Linked DNA regions of Stieleria varia. Each later gene encodes a partner of the first gene's protein in a complex. Links are inferred from orthologs where the notes say so. Each region holds a gene or a part of one and is shown in the gene's direction. Other genes may lie near its edges. The genes, in order: secY and secA.

Region 1 (6,398 bases):
TCCATGGACTGACTCGCGCACTGATCGCTAACATGATCGAAGGCGTGACCAACGGTTACGAACGCAAACTGGAAATCGTCGGTGTGGGTTATCTGGCAGCCATCGCCGGTGACACCCTGCAGCTGCGTGTCGGCTTTGCGAACGAACTGCACCAAAAAATTCCGACCGGTTTGACCGTCACCTGCCCCGACCAAACCCACGTGGTGGTTCAAGGCTGTGACAAGCAACTGGTCACTCAGTTCGCTGCGGAAGTCCGCTCGCTGAGAAAGCCTGAGCCGTACAAGGGCAAGGGAATTCGCTACCAAGGCGAACAGATCAAGCTGAAGGCTGGTAAGGCCGCGTCGAAATAATACGATTTACTCGCCTCCGCGGGTGATTTCACAAGCTGCAATACAATTGGCGTCCGCAGAGAGTCGTTTTCTTCGGATCGCACACCACAACCCTTTATCCATGGGCCGGTCCAAATCCGATCGGCAAAAAAATGGACAAGAACAAGAAACTACAGAAACAGCGCAAGCGACGGAGCAATCACGTTCGCAATTCGCTCAAAGGCACCGATGGGCACCCACGCCTATGTGTCCAGCGGTCGCTGAAACATTTTGCCGCTCAGTTGGTCGACGACAGCAAAGGCCACACCGTGGTCAGTGCCAGCACGCACAGCAAAGACGTCAAGTCGGCCGTCAGTCAAGGCGGAAACTGTGATGCCGCCGCTGCCGTCGGCAAAGCGATCGCAGAGAAAGCGATCGCAGCCGGAATCACGCAAGTGAAGATGGACCGCGGACACAATCGCTACCACGGACGAGTCAAAGCGTTCGCAGATGCGGCTCGTGAAGCCGGTTTGCAGTTTTGATGATCAGACAAGACAGAGACTCACTCAACGCCCATTTCGAGGGTTGGTACCATTAGTAACGCAAGAGATTCAAATCAACGCCGCAAACGTGACAGCAAGCCAAAGGAAGAGGGCTTGGCCGATGGTTTGCTCGATCGCGTGGTGAAGATCAAACGCTGTGCCGCTGTGGTCAAAGGCGGTCGCCGATTCAGCTTTGCCGCCATGGTCGTCGTCGGCGACGGTCGTGGTCGTGTGGGCTGGGGTTATGGCAAGGCCAACGAAGTGCCCCCAAGCGTGCAAAAGGCTCAGAAACAAGCCAGTCGCAGCATGATCGCCGTCCCTTTGGTTCAGGGAACCATCCCTCACCAAGTCTGGGGCAGCTTTGGCGCCGCCAAGGTGTTGCTGATCCCCGCCGGCGCAGGTACCGGTATTATCGCCGGCCAAGCTGTGCGTGCGGTCTGCGAAGCCTGTGGGATTCACGACATTTTGACCAAGTCGTACGGGACCAACAATCCTGTCACGCTGGTCAAAGCGACGGTGGAAGCACTGACGAAGTTGCGAACTCGCGAAGAAACAGCCGCATTGCGTGGATTGACGGTCGAAGAACTGACCGCCTGATCCAAAATCAAATACATATCGGTCGATCGGTTGCCTGTGGCGACGGTTCGACTGCCCGTCGCGATCGGACAATCACTCGCGAAACTCAGTTGCTCCAACCTAAGCATACGTAGAAAACGGTCACGTCATGAATTTGAACGACGTCCATCGCGGGATTCAGAAGTTCCGCAAACGCAAACGAATCGGTCGTGGTCCCGGTAGCGGACACGGCAAGACATCCGGTCGTGGACATAAGGGTCACAAGAGCCGCAGCGGTTACTCGCGTAAACCGAGTTTCCAAGGCGGTGCCATGCCCATGTTCCGCCGCATCCCTAAGCGTGGTTTCAACAACCGTTGGGCTGTCACTGTCTTTGCTGTTAATATCGGCAAGCTGAACGATCACTTCGACGACGGCGCAGACGTGACCTTGGAGTCGATGGCGGCCAAGGACGTTGCCAAAGGCAGCTTTGACGAGGTCAAGGTGCTCGGTGACGGCGAGTTGACCAAGAAGCTCAACGTGCACGCACATCGCTTCAGCAAATCGGCCGAGGAAAAAATCCTCGCCGCAGGCGGTACCGTCAACAAACTGGTTGCCAAACGCACGCCGGCAGAACGCGTTGCCTCGCTAAAGGCTGAAAAGTAATTCGCCTCCCGGCAAAGATTTGCCCTCCGTGAGCGAAAAGTCCGCTATCGCTCCAAAAGAGCCGAATCGATACACTTTGGCAGGTTTGAGCCGGGACAAGAGGTTCCGGTCAAATACTGACATGAATTTTTAGGCACGGTACAACGCATGTACGAAAAACTGCGAATCATTTTCTCGATTCCGGAACTCCGCAAAAAGGTCATGCTGACCTTGGGTTTGCTGGCGATCTATCGAATCGGGTTCCACATCCCCCTGCCGATGATCGCGACCGATTTGGGCGCGTCAGCCGGTGGCGGCGGCGCTGCGGACTTCCTGGAAAAGGTCAGCTTGTTTGCCGCGAGCGATTTGCGTCAGGCAACCATCTTTGGTCTCGGGATCATGCCTTACATTTCGGCATCGATCATCATCCAGTTGCTCGGAACGGTCTACAAACCGTTGGAGGAACTGAAGAAGGAAGGCGAGGCCGGCCGTAAGAAGATCAACGAATACACTCGATACCTGACCGTCGCGATCTGTATCATCCAGAGCTGGATGTACCTCAAGTTCATGTTGATGGCCGGCGGTCCCAGTGGCTACGGATTGATCAATGCAAACTTCTTGAACGCCTCCGGGGAATCGCTGTATTTCGGTTGGCAGATCGTTGCAGTGATGGTGATGACCTGCGGAACGGTGTTCCTGATGTGGTTGGGCGAGCAGATCGATGAACACGGGATCGGAAACGGGATCAGCCTGCTGATCATGGCGGGGATCTTGGCCCAAATGCCCAAGGCCCTGTATGAGCTGGTTCGAAACATGAAGACCGAACTGACGGGCTTGAGCCGCGGTCAGGTCGGCATTGAAACGTTGATTCTGTTGGCGATCCTGTTCATCGCGGTCGTCGTCGGTGTGGTGTTCATCACCTTAGGACAGCGAAAGATTCCGACGCAGTCGGCCAAGTTCACTCGTGGTCGCCGTGTCTACGGCGGCTCGCGTCAAAACTTGCCTCTGCGAATCAACCAAGCCGGCGTGATGCCGATCATTTTCGCCAGCAGCTTGTTGATGATCCCGAGCGTGTTCTTTGGGTTCATGGCCGGACAGTTTGATACCGAAGGCAGCATGTTCAAGGGACTGAACTTGATCAGTCTCACGATGGGCGATCAGACTTCGTACTTCTTTAATCTCTTGTACGTCATGCTGATTTTCTTCTTCTGTTATTTCTGGACGGCGATCACGTTCAATCCCAAGGAAATCTCGGACAACCTTCGCGACAGCGGCACGTTCATTCCTGGATACCGTCCGGGCAAGCGGACCACGGACTACATCGAAAAGGTGATGGTTCGTATCACCTATGTCGGTGCAGGATTCCTTGCCTTGGTTGCGATCGTTCCGACGATCATCTACGGATCGCTGGGTGTGCCCTACTCGATCGCCGGTTTCTATGGCGGTACGGGTTTGTTGATCGCAGTCAGTGTCGCCTTTGACTTGGTCCAAAAGATCGACAGCCACTTGGTCATGCGGAACTACCGCGGACTGCTGGAAGGTGCTGGCGGCGGCGTGACCCCAGTCGTTTGATCGGGGTCTGATTCTGATGCGGATCGTTTTCATCGGACCGCCGGGATCAGGCAAGGGGACGCAGTGTCAGCGGTTACTCGCACGTTACCCGCTGGCTCACATCTCAACAGGCGAAATGCTCCGCAATACGCCCACGGACACCGAGTTGGGCCTGTGGATCGCGGAGTTGATTGCGTTGGGGAACTTGGCGCCCGATGACTTGGTCATGTCGATTGTCCGACGGCGACTTGAGGAGGACGACTGCCAATCTGGTTGTTTATTCGACGGCGTCCCGCGAACGCTGACGCAAGCCAAGATGCTCGACGAGTTGTTGGCCGAGTCCGAGGAACATATTGACTTGGTTTTGTCCCTGCAGGTTGAAACGCACGAGATCTTGCGTCGATTGACCGCCAGAGCGGTCATCGAAGGCCGTCGTGACGACAACACCGCCGCCATTGAGGCTCGTTTGGACCTTTTCTATCAGCGGACGCTGCCCACCCTGGACTACTATCGACAGAGCGGAATCGTCCGTGAAATTGATGGAATGCGTGACCCTGATGAGGTTTTTGTCAGCATTGTCGACGCCATCTCAACGTCGGCCGGCTGAACATCACCGCAGGGACTCCCATTTCGACGGTCCCCGATTCGCTCGATAGGTCCTACAATGAATCTCGTTAGAATCGAGCTACAAATCATTCTGATCGATTCTTATCTGTGCCGATCCATCCCAGAGGCTTGTTCGTGAATCATCCAAGACTTCGTCACGGTTCTCCACTTCGTAGCCGGCTGATGTACTGCGCGCTGATCGCGTTGTCGGCAATCCTGGGGGCCGATCACGTTTCCGCGCAGAACATGATCATTCAGAACGGCCAACCGGCGTCCGGCCGGTTCATCGAGCCGCCGCGGTGGTTGTTGCAGCAGGTGCGCGAAGCCGAATCGGCGATCGAGAAAGAACAGTACTCCGAGGCGGTCGTTCGCTTGGGCGACTTGTTGCAAGGCGAAGACGTCAACGCGGATGGCGAAGCGTTTGCCGGACAGGACTATTTTTTGTCCATCGATCCACTCGTCAGCGTACAGCGACTGGACGAAAGCGTTCTGAAGAAGTGCCGTGACATGATCGGCAACTTGCCCGAGGCGGCTCGCGAAACTTACGAGTTGCGTTACGGCCCGTTGGCACAGCGAGAGTTGGACGAAGCCGCACAGAGTCGCGATTGGCAACGACTTCGGGACGTGCGACGCAAGTTCTTTCATACTGCGGCAGGCTACACCGCGTCATACTTGCTGGCCGTACGAGAAATGCAAACCGGGCATCCGCTCGCTGCATCCGCTTTGCTGGATGATGTGGTCAGTCAGCAACGAGCGATCAAGCAGATTGGACAGGGAGTTCGTGTGCTGCATTCTGCTGCGTGCAGTGTTTCTGGCAGAGACGTTCCGGATCCGCCCGTTGCGAACAACGCAACAGTGGTTCTCGGTGGATCGGAGACAACGTTGCCGTCATCGGATCAGTGGCCTGCATGGTTGGACGAGCATTTCAGCGTCACGATCGACCGAGCTGGCGGCGAGATGGCGGAGTACCGGTTTCTCGGGGGCGGTTCCAATCGCAATGAAACCCGGGCGGGAGAGATGCCGATCGGCAACGCGTCCTGGGTCGTTCCGACGGTCAACAGCACCGCTGAGGAACGTATGATCATGGAAGAGTCCGAGCGGTTGGTTTCATCTGGCAAACTGCCGCCGCCGAGCTGGTCTCCCTTGCGGATCGGTGACCACGTTTTGATGCGTTGCACCGAACGTCTGCGTGGAATCGATCATCGGACCGGCAAGCGGATCTGGGAATGGCCTTGGTATTCGGCCGACAACAACGTAGAAGACGACGAAACGGTCGTTGATTTGGCTGGTCCGGATGAAAACCCGACCGATGTTCTCGTGCAACGTGTTTGGAATGACTTGCCGTACGGTCAAGTGACCAGCGATGGAGAGCGTGTTTTCATGCTGGATTCTCTGGAGTCCGTTCAGCCAGTGATGTTCAACGCGGTGATCGGAATTCAAGGCACGCTGCCCAAGTCAAAAGAGGGCAATACGCTGGTCGCGTTGGAACTGGCGACGGAAGGAAAACTATTGTGGCGTCTGGGGCAGGGCGAATCGGAGGGGACGCCACTCAGCGAAGCGTTCTTTCTCGGCGCACCACTGCCCGTCGACGGGCGGTTGTACGCGATGGTCGAAATCTCAGGCGACATCTCTCTGGTTTGCCTTGATCCCGCATCGGGTGAGTTGCTGTGGCTGCAGCAACTCGTATCGATGGAATCACTAGGTGTTGAGTACGACGCCGTCCGGCGAATCTCGGGGGCCACCCCCACGTACCATGAAGGCGTGTTGATTTGTCCGACCGGTGCAGGCGTGACCATCGCGATCGACTTGGGAGACCGCATGCTGCGATGGGGCCGTAGTTATCCCCGCAAAGCGACCGTGCCCCGAGGTTACAACACACAGCAATCTGCTCCGGATGCGGAAGCCTTGATGCAACGCTGGCACCACGGTTCGGCAATCGCGTCGGGACGATACGTCGTGCAGTCGCCTTCGGAAACCGATCAAATGTTTTGCTGGGATGTGCTCAGCGGCAAGACCAGCTTCAACACCAAACAGCGTGAGAGCGCACTGTACGTTGCCGGTATTCAAGACGATCAATGCTTGATTGTCGGACCCAATGAAGTCCAGGCCATTGACCTGGCTACCGGTTCCACCAAATGGACGACGAAATCGGACCTGTTGCCCTCAGGCGAACAAATCGTCGGCAGAGGCGTC
Region 2 (7,781 bases), 4.2 Mb from region 1 along the record:
TTCCGGCAATCGCTTGCCACGCGGTTTACCAACTCCCACGCTTCTCAACAATCGACTCACCTCTGTTCCCAAACGAGCGCCGCCGGGGACGGTCCAGTACGCGGTCTTGCCGGCCGAAGCGAAGGTCACGTGGACCACATTTCCGTCGCTGAGAAACGTCATCACTCCCACGTGTTCGGGAACGATTCCACTGGGAGCTTTGGCGGGCATTTGAGGCGGCATCACCTTGGGTAATTCTTGGCGATCCAACGCGATCGACCACGCGGTGGCTTCCATCTGCTCGATCTTTGCCATCGCGGCATCGGCCGAGCCGGGCAAAGGCAGCGCTGCGGCATCGCGGAGATTTCTCAAGCTCTTGGGTGCCTTGTTTCGCATCGCAACGACTTCTTTGCCCAGCACCGCATCGTCACTTCTGGCAAGCGTTCGAACTTGCAGCAAACGGCCGCCCAACGCATCGACTTTGCGGGCACGGCTTGCCAGCAACTCGTCTTGCAATGTCAGCACATCGTCGCCGGCGGTTCGTGAGGCCGCGATACGAAGTCGAGCCAGTTGCATCGGTTCTCGGTCGAACTGCAACGCGGCCAGCGCATCGACGGGATCACGACGCCAAGTTTCGATCGACGGTTCGGACGAGAAAGCCATCAATACCGCATCGCTCGCTTGACCCGCTTGATTGCGCGCGATCGCGTTGGAAACCCGCGCGATCTGAAACAGACGCGGCATCGAGATTTTGGATTGATTTCGAATCTGATGTTTGAACGCAAACTGGTTCATCTGGGTGAAGGGTTGGCTGACCGCATCACGAAACCCGGGGCTCGGGGTCGTCGCATTCTGAAGGGCCGCCACGCGAGCGGCCACGTAGTTTGCGTAGGCCTGCATGCGGGGCTGGATCACATCGCGTCGCGTCAACAACGCACGAGCTTGAGTGAGATAGTTGTTGGCCGCCCCAAGTTGACCGGAGGTGGCGGCGGCATCGGCTGCGACGATCAAACAGTGCAACGTTGCGAAACGTGATTTTCGGAACAGCGATGTCGCCACCGTTTCGGCCGCCGACTGGACCGCTGGCGCAGTCGTTTCATCCACACATCCAGCGGCAAGCTGCAACGCTTCGCCGATGAATTCATACTGCTCGTACGCCGCGGCTTGGTTCGCTGTGGCGATGGCAATCGGGACGGCTGCTTGGGGCTGCTTGCTCCCCGCCATCAAGTAGGCTTGCGTCAGTCCCACGATCGGCGACAAAGGATGAGCGCCGGCCGCCGAAACTCGGTTCTCCAATGCGTCTTTCAGTGCGTCCTGGTCTTGCGATGCGCCTGCTTTGACAACGGCACGCATCGCGCCGATCAGATTGAGGGCGACCGGAACTTGCAGTCCGGCGGGGTACCGCGTGCTATCGATCAGTTGATTGGCCATGACATCGTTGGCCGCCAACTCACCTTGGATCACACGCCGACGGTACGATGCCAACGCCAAGCCCCGCATGATTTCCACGACGTCGATCGTCTTGATGTTGGCTTCCTCGAACACGCCGCCTCGCGCCAATTCCTGCTCCGTCAAAACGCGACCGGACCGATACTGCAGCCGACGGGCGATGGGTGCTCGCTTGACCGCCATCGCTTGCGGCCACAAGGTGCTCGAGTTTGGTGTGACGATTCCCGGATTGATGACGTCTTGCCAAATCGGGTTGGACAGCCAGCCTCGATAGCGGATCGCGACATTGATCGCCTGTTCGACTGCTTGGTTGGCGGACTCCAGGTCCCCGCCTTGGTAATAACACTCGCCCAGCATCGCCAGCACGGGAATCGAGTCGAGCCAGCGTCCATTGATATCGCGACGCGTGCTGCCCAACGCAAAATCAAAGGCATCGACCGCGCGGTCCAGGTCGCCGTCTCGATAGACCTCCAACGCCTGGTAATACTGGTCCGGCGGATACGTCCCCAAAACTTCGACGCCCCCGAGTTGCCCACGAACGGTCCCGTTGGTGACAGGGTTCTGTGCCCTCACCCCGCTGGCCAGAATGCTCGCCCCTACCAGGCATCCGACCAGCCAGCCGACAGCAGCGACTCGCAGGCTTCGTCGGTACCGGTCAGAAGAGCGGGATGGGCCAGAATCGCGGGTGGGGAACAAAGCAGCGGACATGGAAAGGGTTCCGATCGAGAGTAGCGGTTGCACTGCCATATTAGGGTGCGGGCGCCCAAGCGTCGAATTCTCCTGCCATAAATCCGGCCATCTAACTCCAGAAAGATACCCATCGCCCGCATTCCCCCCAACCTGCGATTGTTCAAGCGGTTCGCAGAATCAATTCCCGTTGACCTCATAACCCTTAAAACCTAACCTAAAGCGCCCAAAGCGTTTAGGTTCGAATTCAGGCAATCGGACGGCGAATCGGCTGGACCGAGCATCACAGGAAGGTGCATGGGAGTCCCGTGAAGAGTCGGCGATTGACGGTAACTTGTCTGAAATTGGTCCAAAAATCGCAGCGAGTGCCGGATCTTCGCTGGTCTGCCAAATCGACTTTCGTGTATGCATTCAATTCGCCGGACCTAGCACGAACCGATCAGGTAACAGAAAACTCGCAGGAGAAAACTGGCAAGAACCAACTTGGTGATGCGAACTTCCGCATGACCCTTGGGCAGAGACGGTGAAGGAATCATCCACTGCCTGCATACCCATTCACAATCCGAAGCGTCATCCGCCGACCGCCGCAATTCGCCATCGAAACGATGGCGGGTTTGAGGAATCGGCGCTGTCGTTTTTTCATTTACATACGATTCTACAATGTCGTTTTTTGAACGAGTAGCTGACGCTGGCAGCATCATCTTTGGCGGCCTGTTTCGGTCGTTTGATCGCACCGTTACATCGATCTTTGGGTCCGCCAATGCTCGCCAAGTCACGCGGCTGCGTGCTCGGGCGAACCAGATCACGGAACTGGAACCCAAGTACGCCGCGATGAGCGACGATGAGCTGCGTAATCAGACCAACGTATTGCGAGGGCGACTGCGCGCCGGCGAGACGTTGGACGACATCTTGCCCGATGCGTTCGCCGTGTGCCGCGAGGGAGGCAAGCGTTTCCTAGGCATGCGCCACTACGATGTGCAATTGATCGGCGGCATGGTTCTGCATGAAGGCAACATCGCCGAAATGGTCACGGGGGAAGGAAAAACGTTGGTCGCGACCTTGCCCGCCTACCTGAACGCGTTGGAGGGCAAGGGCGTCCATGTGGTCACGGTCAACGATTATCTGGCTCGTCGTGACATGGAGTGGATGGCTCCGCTGTACATGAACCTCGGATTGACCGTCGGCGCGATCCAATCGGGGATGTCGACTGGTGAAAAGCAAGACATTTACAAACGCGACATCACGTACGGAACCAACAACGAATTCGGTTTCGATTACTTGCGTGACAACATGCGCCCGGCCGCGAAAGGCGACGACCGTTTTCCGCCCGAAGCCCAGCAGTGCCAAGGGCCGCTCAACTACGCGATCATCGACGAAGTCGACAATATTTTGATCGACGAAGCCAGGACGCCGCTGATCATCAGCGGACCGTCCGATCAAGACATCGGGCGGTACGCCGATGCGGACCAAGTCGCCCGCCAACTTAAAAAGGAAGAACACTTCACCGTCGATGAAAAGCAGCACAATGTGACGCTGTCGGATGAGGGTGTACGTGAAGCCGAACGGCTTGCCGGCGTCGAAAGCTTTTACACTGCGGGCAACATGGAATGGCCGCACCTGATCGACAACGCGCTCAAGGCCCACCACCTCTATAAAAGAGACGTCAATTACGTCGTCAAAGACCGCCAGATCGTGATCGTGGACGAGTTCACGGGTCGCTTGATGGACGGTCGTCAATGGAGCGACGGCCTGCACCAAGCCGTCGAGGCAAAGGAAGGCGTTCCGATCAAGCCGGAAACGCAAACGTTTGCCACCGCGTCGCTGCAGAACATCTTCAAGATGTACAAGAAACTGTCGGGCATGACCGGTACCGCGATGACGGAAGCCACCGAGTTCATGAAGATCTACAAGCTCGATGTGGTCGCCATCCCGACCAACAAAGTCCTGGAACGGATCGAGTATCCCGACATCATCTACCTGACGGAAAAGGACAAGTACAAGGCGCTGGCCGATGAGATCGAGCGGACCACCAAGTGGGACGTTCTGGTGATGAAGGATCGCAACGAGGGAGAATGGTGGGGCAAGATCGTCGAAGAACAAGCCGACCAGATCAAGTTCCTCTCCAAGGGAGAAAAGACTCCCGAGATGATTCCTCGCTCCAAGATCTCTGGCATTCAATACGCAGGCCGACCCGTTTTGGTCGGTACCGTCAGTATCGAAAAGAGCGAACGCCTGAGCGCCCTGCTGGAACGTCGTGGCATCAAACACGACGTGTTGAATGCCAAGCAGCACCAACGTGAAGCCGAAATCGTGGCCCAAGCCGGCCGGAAACACGCGGTCACCATCGCGACCAACATGGCCGGCCGGGGTACCGACATTATCTTGGGCGGCAACCCGGAAAACCTCGCTTGGGCGCAACTGCAACACAAATACCCCTCGCGATTGGAAATCCCCGACGAAGAATGGAATGCTCTGGTCAAAGAGATCGACGAACGCGAGCAAATGAGCGTCGAAGGAAAACACGTTCGCGAAATCGGCGGCCTGTATGTCTTGGGTACCGAACGACACGAGTCACGTCGGATCGACTTGCAGCTCCGCGGGCGCTGCGGTCGGCAAGGTGACCCCGGCGGCAGCAAGTTCTTCTTGTCTCTCGAAGACGATCTGATGCGAATCTTTGCGCCCGACTGGGTGCGTAGCTTCATGGAACGGATGGGTATGGGTGAAGGCGAAGCGTTGGAGTCCAAGGTCGTCACCCGGCGAATCGAAGCCGCGCAAAAGAAGGTCGAAGAAAGACACTTTGAAGCCCGCAAGAGCTTGCTCGACTACGACGAAGTCATGGACGAGCAACGCAAGCGAGTTTATCGCTATCGACAAAGTCTGCTCGATGGGCACAGCTCCCGGAATATGCTGCTGGATCTGATTCGAGCCCAAATCGACAAGCACGTCGAAACCTTCCTATCGCCCGACTACGGCGTGGAAAGTTTTGCGGCCATCGCCGGCTCTCGTTTTGGTTGCCAACTCGATCCACGCGATTTCCGCAACATGGACATCGACATGGCCAGCAACTACGCGGCCGAGCAAGCCGAGCGGGCTGCCGAAGTCACTGTGATGGAGACCGTGGAAGAAAATCTGCCCGCGGGAATGGAAGACGAATGGAATTGGCAAGCACTGACGTCGTGGTCCAACAAGCGTCTGGAAACCAACTATCAAGAACATCAACTCAAGAAGATGGATCGAGATGAGTTGATCGACGAACTGACCGCCAAAGCACACGCTCAAATTGAAAAGGTGGACGTCAGCGATCTTGCCCCGTTGTTGGAGTCCGACCACGGGCTGAGAAACCTGTGCGGTTGGATGCGACACAAATTCGGCATCGAAACCACGCCGGAGGAATTTCGCGATGTGGATGACCGCCGCGTCGTCGCCGACACGCTCTATCAACGTGCCGAACAAGGTTACAACGACAAAGAAAACGAGTATCCCGTCCTGGCCGGCATCTCCAAATTCACGACCAAACAGGGCACCCAAATCACCTTGGATCGCGAAGGCTTGGTCGACTGGATCGCTCGTCGCTTTTCCACCGAGTTAGCGGTCGACGAAGTCCAGATGAATCGGGACGATCTCAAGAACCAGATGATCGAGTTCAGCCGCAAAACCGGCGGCCAGTCCGAGGCGGCGTATGCCGAAGCGGACAAGAAACTCGAAGCGGTTTTCAAGAACTCCGACCCAGAAACCACCGCGTTGCTGGCCAGCGGCGGCGATGGCACCCTGGATGAACTGGTCCAGTGGATGGCCACGCAGTTGGGCTCCAAAGCGGAGAAAGAAGACTTGGCACGGATGAATCACGCCGAGTTGAAACTTGCCCTCCACGGTGCCGTCGACGATCGTTTCCACCCCGAAATGCGACGCATGGAGCGTCAGATTCTGCTCAACATCGTCGACGAAGCTTGGAAGAATCACTTGCTGACGATGGACCACTTGCGCAGCAGTGTGATGCTAAAGGGCTACGCCCAGCTTGACCCCAAAGTCGAGTACAAACGCGAAGGCATGCGAATGTTTGAAACGATGTGGGAATCGATCGGCGAGCAAGTCACCGATCTGATTTTCCGCATGGAAGCCTTCAACGAAGACTTCATCCGCAGCACGTGGGTCGATGCATCCACGCGTCACGATGAAGCCCAGTCGATTAGCAGCGCAGCGGCGGCTAGCCAACCGGCGCGATCCGCGACCGCGCAAGCCGCCGAGGCGAGCGCAAGCCAAACGCAGGAGGTCCGGGCAGAGCCGATTCGAAATCTCGAACCCAAGGTCGGACGCAATAGTCCGTGCCCCTGCGGCAGCGGCAAAAAGTACAAAGCCTGTTGCATGCGAAAGGAAGTTTAACGCCTAACCGCGATTTCAATCATTTTTCGTTTAACGCGTGCCCGTAGGGTAGGTCGAGCTGCATTGAACGTCGCCTACGGCTAATCGTTTCCAATCAAGTCCAACTTAAGATCACAGCACCAGATAGTTCCCCCATTCATCCGGAAAGGATTCCGATGATCGCCAACGCCCTCTACTTCCTCGCGCTCTTTGCCGCTTCGCCCTGGATCGCCTTTCGGATGTTTCGGCACGGTCGCTATCGTCGCGGGATCGGGCAAAAATTTTGGGGGCTTTCCCGTGACCACGCCGCTGAACTTCGCGGGGATCACGCCGATTGCATTTGGTTGCACGCCGTCAGTGTCGGCGAAGTCAACTTGTTGGGCGGTTTCATCAAAGCGTTCTCGGAGCGATTTCCCGAGCAAAGGATCGTTGTCAGCACAAGCACCGACACGGGCTACGATCTGGCCGTGGCCAAATTCGGCGCCGGCAATGTGTTCTTCTGCCCCTTGGACTTCACTTGGGCGGTGCGTCGAACGATCCGTCACCTACGTCCCAAGATGCTCTGCCTGGCCGAGCTGGAGCTTTGGCCCAACTTGATTCGTATCGCCTCCCAAAACGCTTGTCCCGTTTCAGTCATCAACGGTCGTTTGAGTGAACGAAGCGCCGCCGGCTACGGACGTTTTGCGAGACTAACTCAGGGAACCTTTGGCCGGCTCAACTGGGTCGGGTGCCAGGACGCCGCGACCAAAGAACGCTTCGCCGGGTGCGGTACGCCGAAGGAGCGTCTGCAGATTACCGGGTCATTGAAATTCGATGATGCGCCCTCCACTCGCGACACCGACGAAGTTCAAGCACGAGTTCAGTGGGCGGGGATCGATCCCTGGCAGGTCGTCTGGATGGTCGGCAGCACCCAAGAAGGCGAAGAACGGATGGCTCTGGAGATCTATCGGCAGCTGCAAGATCAGTTTCGAGAACTGCGGCTGATCCTGGTACCTCGGCATCCCGAACGGTTTGACGACGTCGCGGAACTGGTGCGTTGCAGCGGTTTGAAAGTTCACCGACGTTCCAGCGCTGGATCGTTGATCGATGCCGAATGGACCAACGACCGAGTGATCCTGCTGGACACCATTGGCGAGCTTCGGCATTGGTGGGGCGTCTGTCAGATCGCCACCGTCGGTGGCAGCTTCGGCAACCGAGGCGGGCAAAACATGTTGGAACCGGCCGGTTACGGTTGCGCCGTATCCTTCGGCCCCAACACAAAGAACTTTGCCGACATCGCTCAACGATTGATCGATGCCGACGCCGCT

What was found.
Region 2: the proteins of secY (region 1) and secA are in contact, whole or in part, in a crystal structure (PDB 3DIN), measured with the Thermotoga maritima proteins. The link is inferred for Stieleria varia from one-to-one orthologs. Residues at the interface, in WP_004081795.1 of Thermotoga maritima: Glu108, Gly109, Glu110, Glu111, Ala236, Glu237, Arg238, Arg239, Ile240, Thr241, Ile242, Gln243, Tyr244, Ala245, Arg246, Arg247, Val248, Thr249, Gly250, Arg251, Arg252, Val253, Tyr254, Gly256, Ala257, Ser258, Thr259, Tyr260, Leu261, Pro262; in WP_004082002.1 of Thermotoga maritima: Glu261, Ala262, Arg263, Lys300, Ala301, Arg302, Thr303, Ile304, Ile305, Leu323, Tyr324, Asp325, Pro326, Val329, Ser330, Tyr333, Ile336, Lys340, Phe345, Val349, Glu363, Phe364, Tyr374, Ser375, Gly376, Gly377, Glu393, Ile395, Thr482, Ser483.

Annotation. Positions count from the first base shown.
Region 1 is NZ_CP151726.1:7,609,161-7,615,558, forward strand. What follows is about bases 1,558-4,418. They hold secY (preprotein translocase subunit SecY), read left to right. Parts: upstream 1,558-2,216; coding sequence 2,217-3,620; downstream 3,621-4,418. Other genes in these bases: rplO (50S ribosomal protein L15), read left to right, coding at 1,575-2,069; Pla52nx_RS25535 (adenylate kinase), read left to right, coding at 3,637-4,206; Pla52nx_RS25540 (PQQ-binding-like beta-propeller repeat protein), read left to right, coding at 4,341-4,418. Also shown: rplF (50S ribosomal protein L6), read left to right, coding at 1-350; rplR (50S ribosomal protein L18), read left to right, coding at 482-850; rpsE (30S ribosomal protein S5), read left to right, coding at 902-1,447; more of Pla52nx_RS25540, read left to right, coding at 4,419-6,398. UniProt on the Escherichia coli protein: The central subunit of the protein translocation channel SecYEG. Consists of two halves formed by TMs 1-5 and 6-10.
Region 2 is NZ_CP151726.1:3,388,197-3,395,977, reverse strand. Bases 2,452-6,695 are described here. They hold secA (preprotein translocase subunit SecA), read left to right. Parts: upstream 2,452-2,775; coding sequence 2,776-6,495; downstream 6,496-6,695. Other genes in these bases: Pla52nx_RS11255 (3-deoxy-D-manno-octulosonic acid transferase), read left to right, coding at 6,651-6,695. Outside these bases: Pla52nx_RS11265 (CHAT domain-containing protein), read right to left, coding at 1-2,136; more of Pla52nx_RS11255, read left to right, coding at 6,696-7,781. UniProt on the Escherichia coli protein: Required for protein export, interacts with the SecYEG preprotein conducting channel.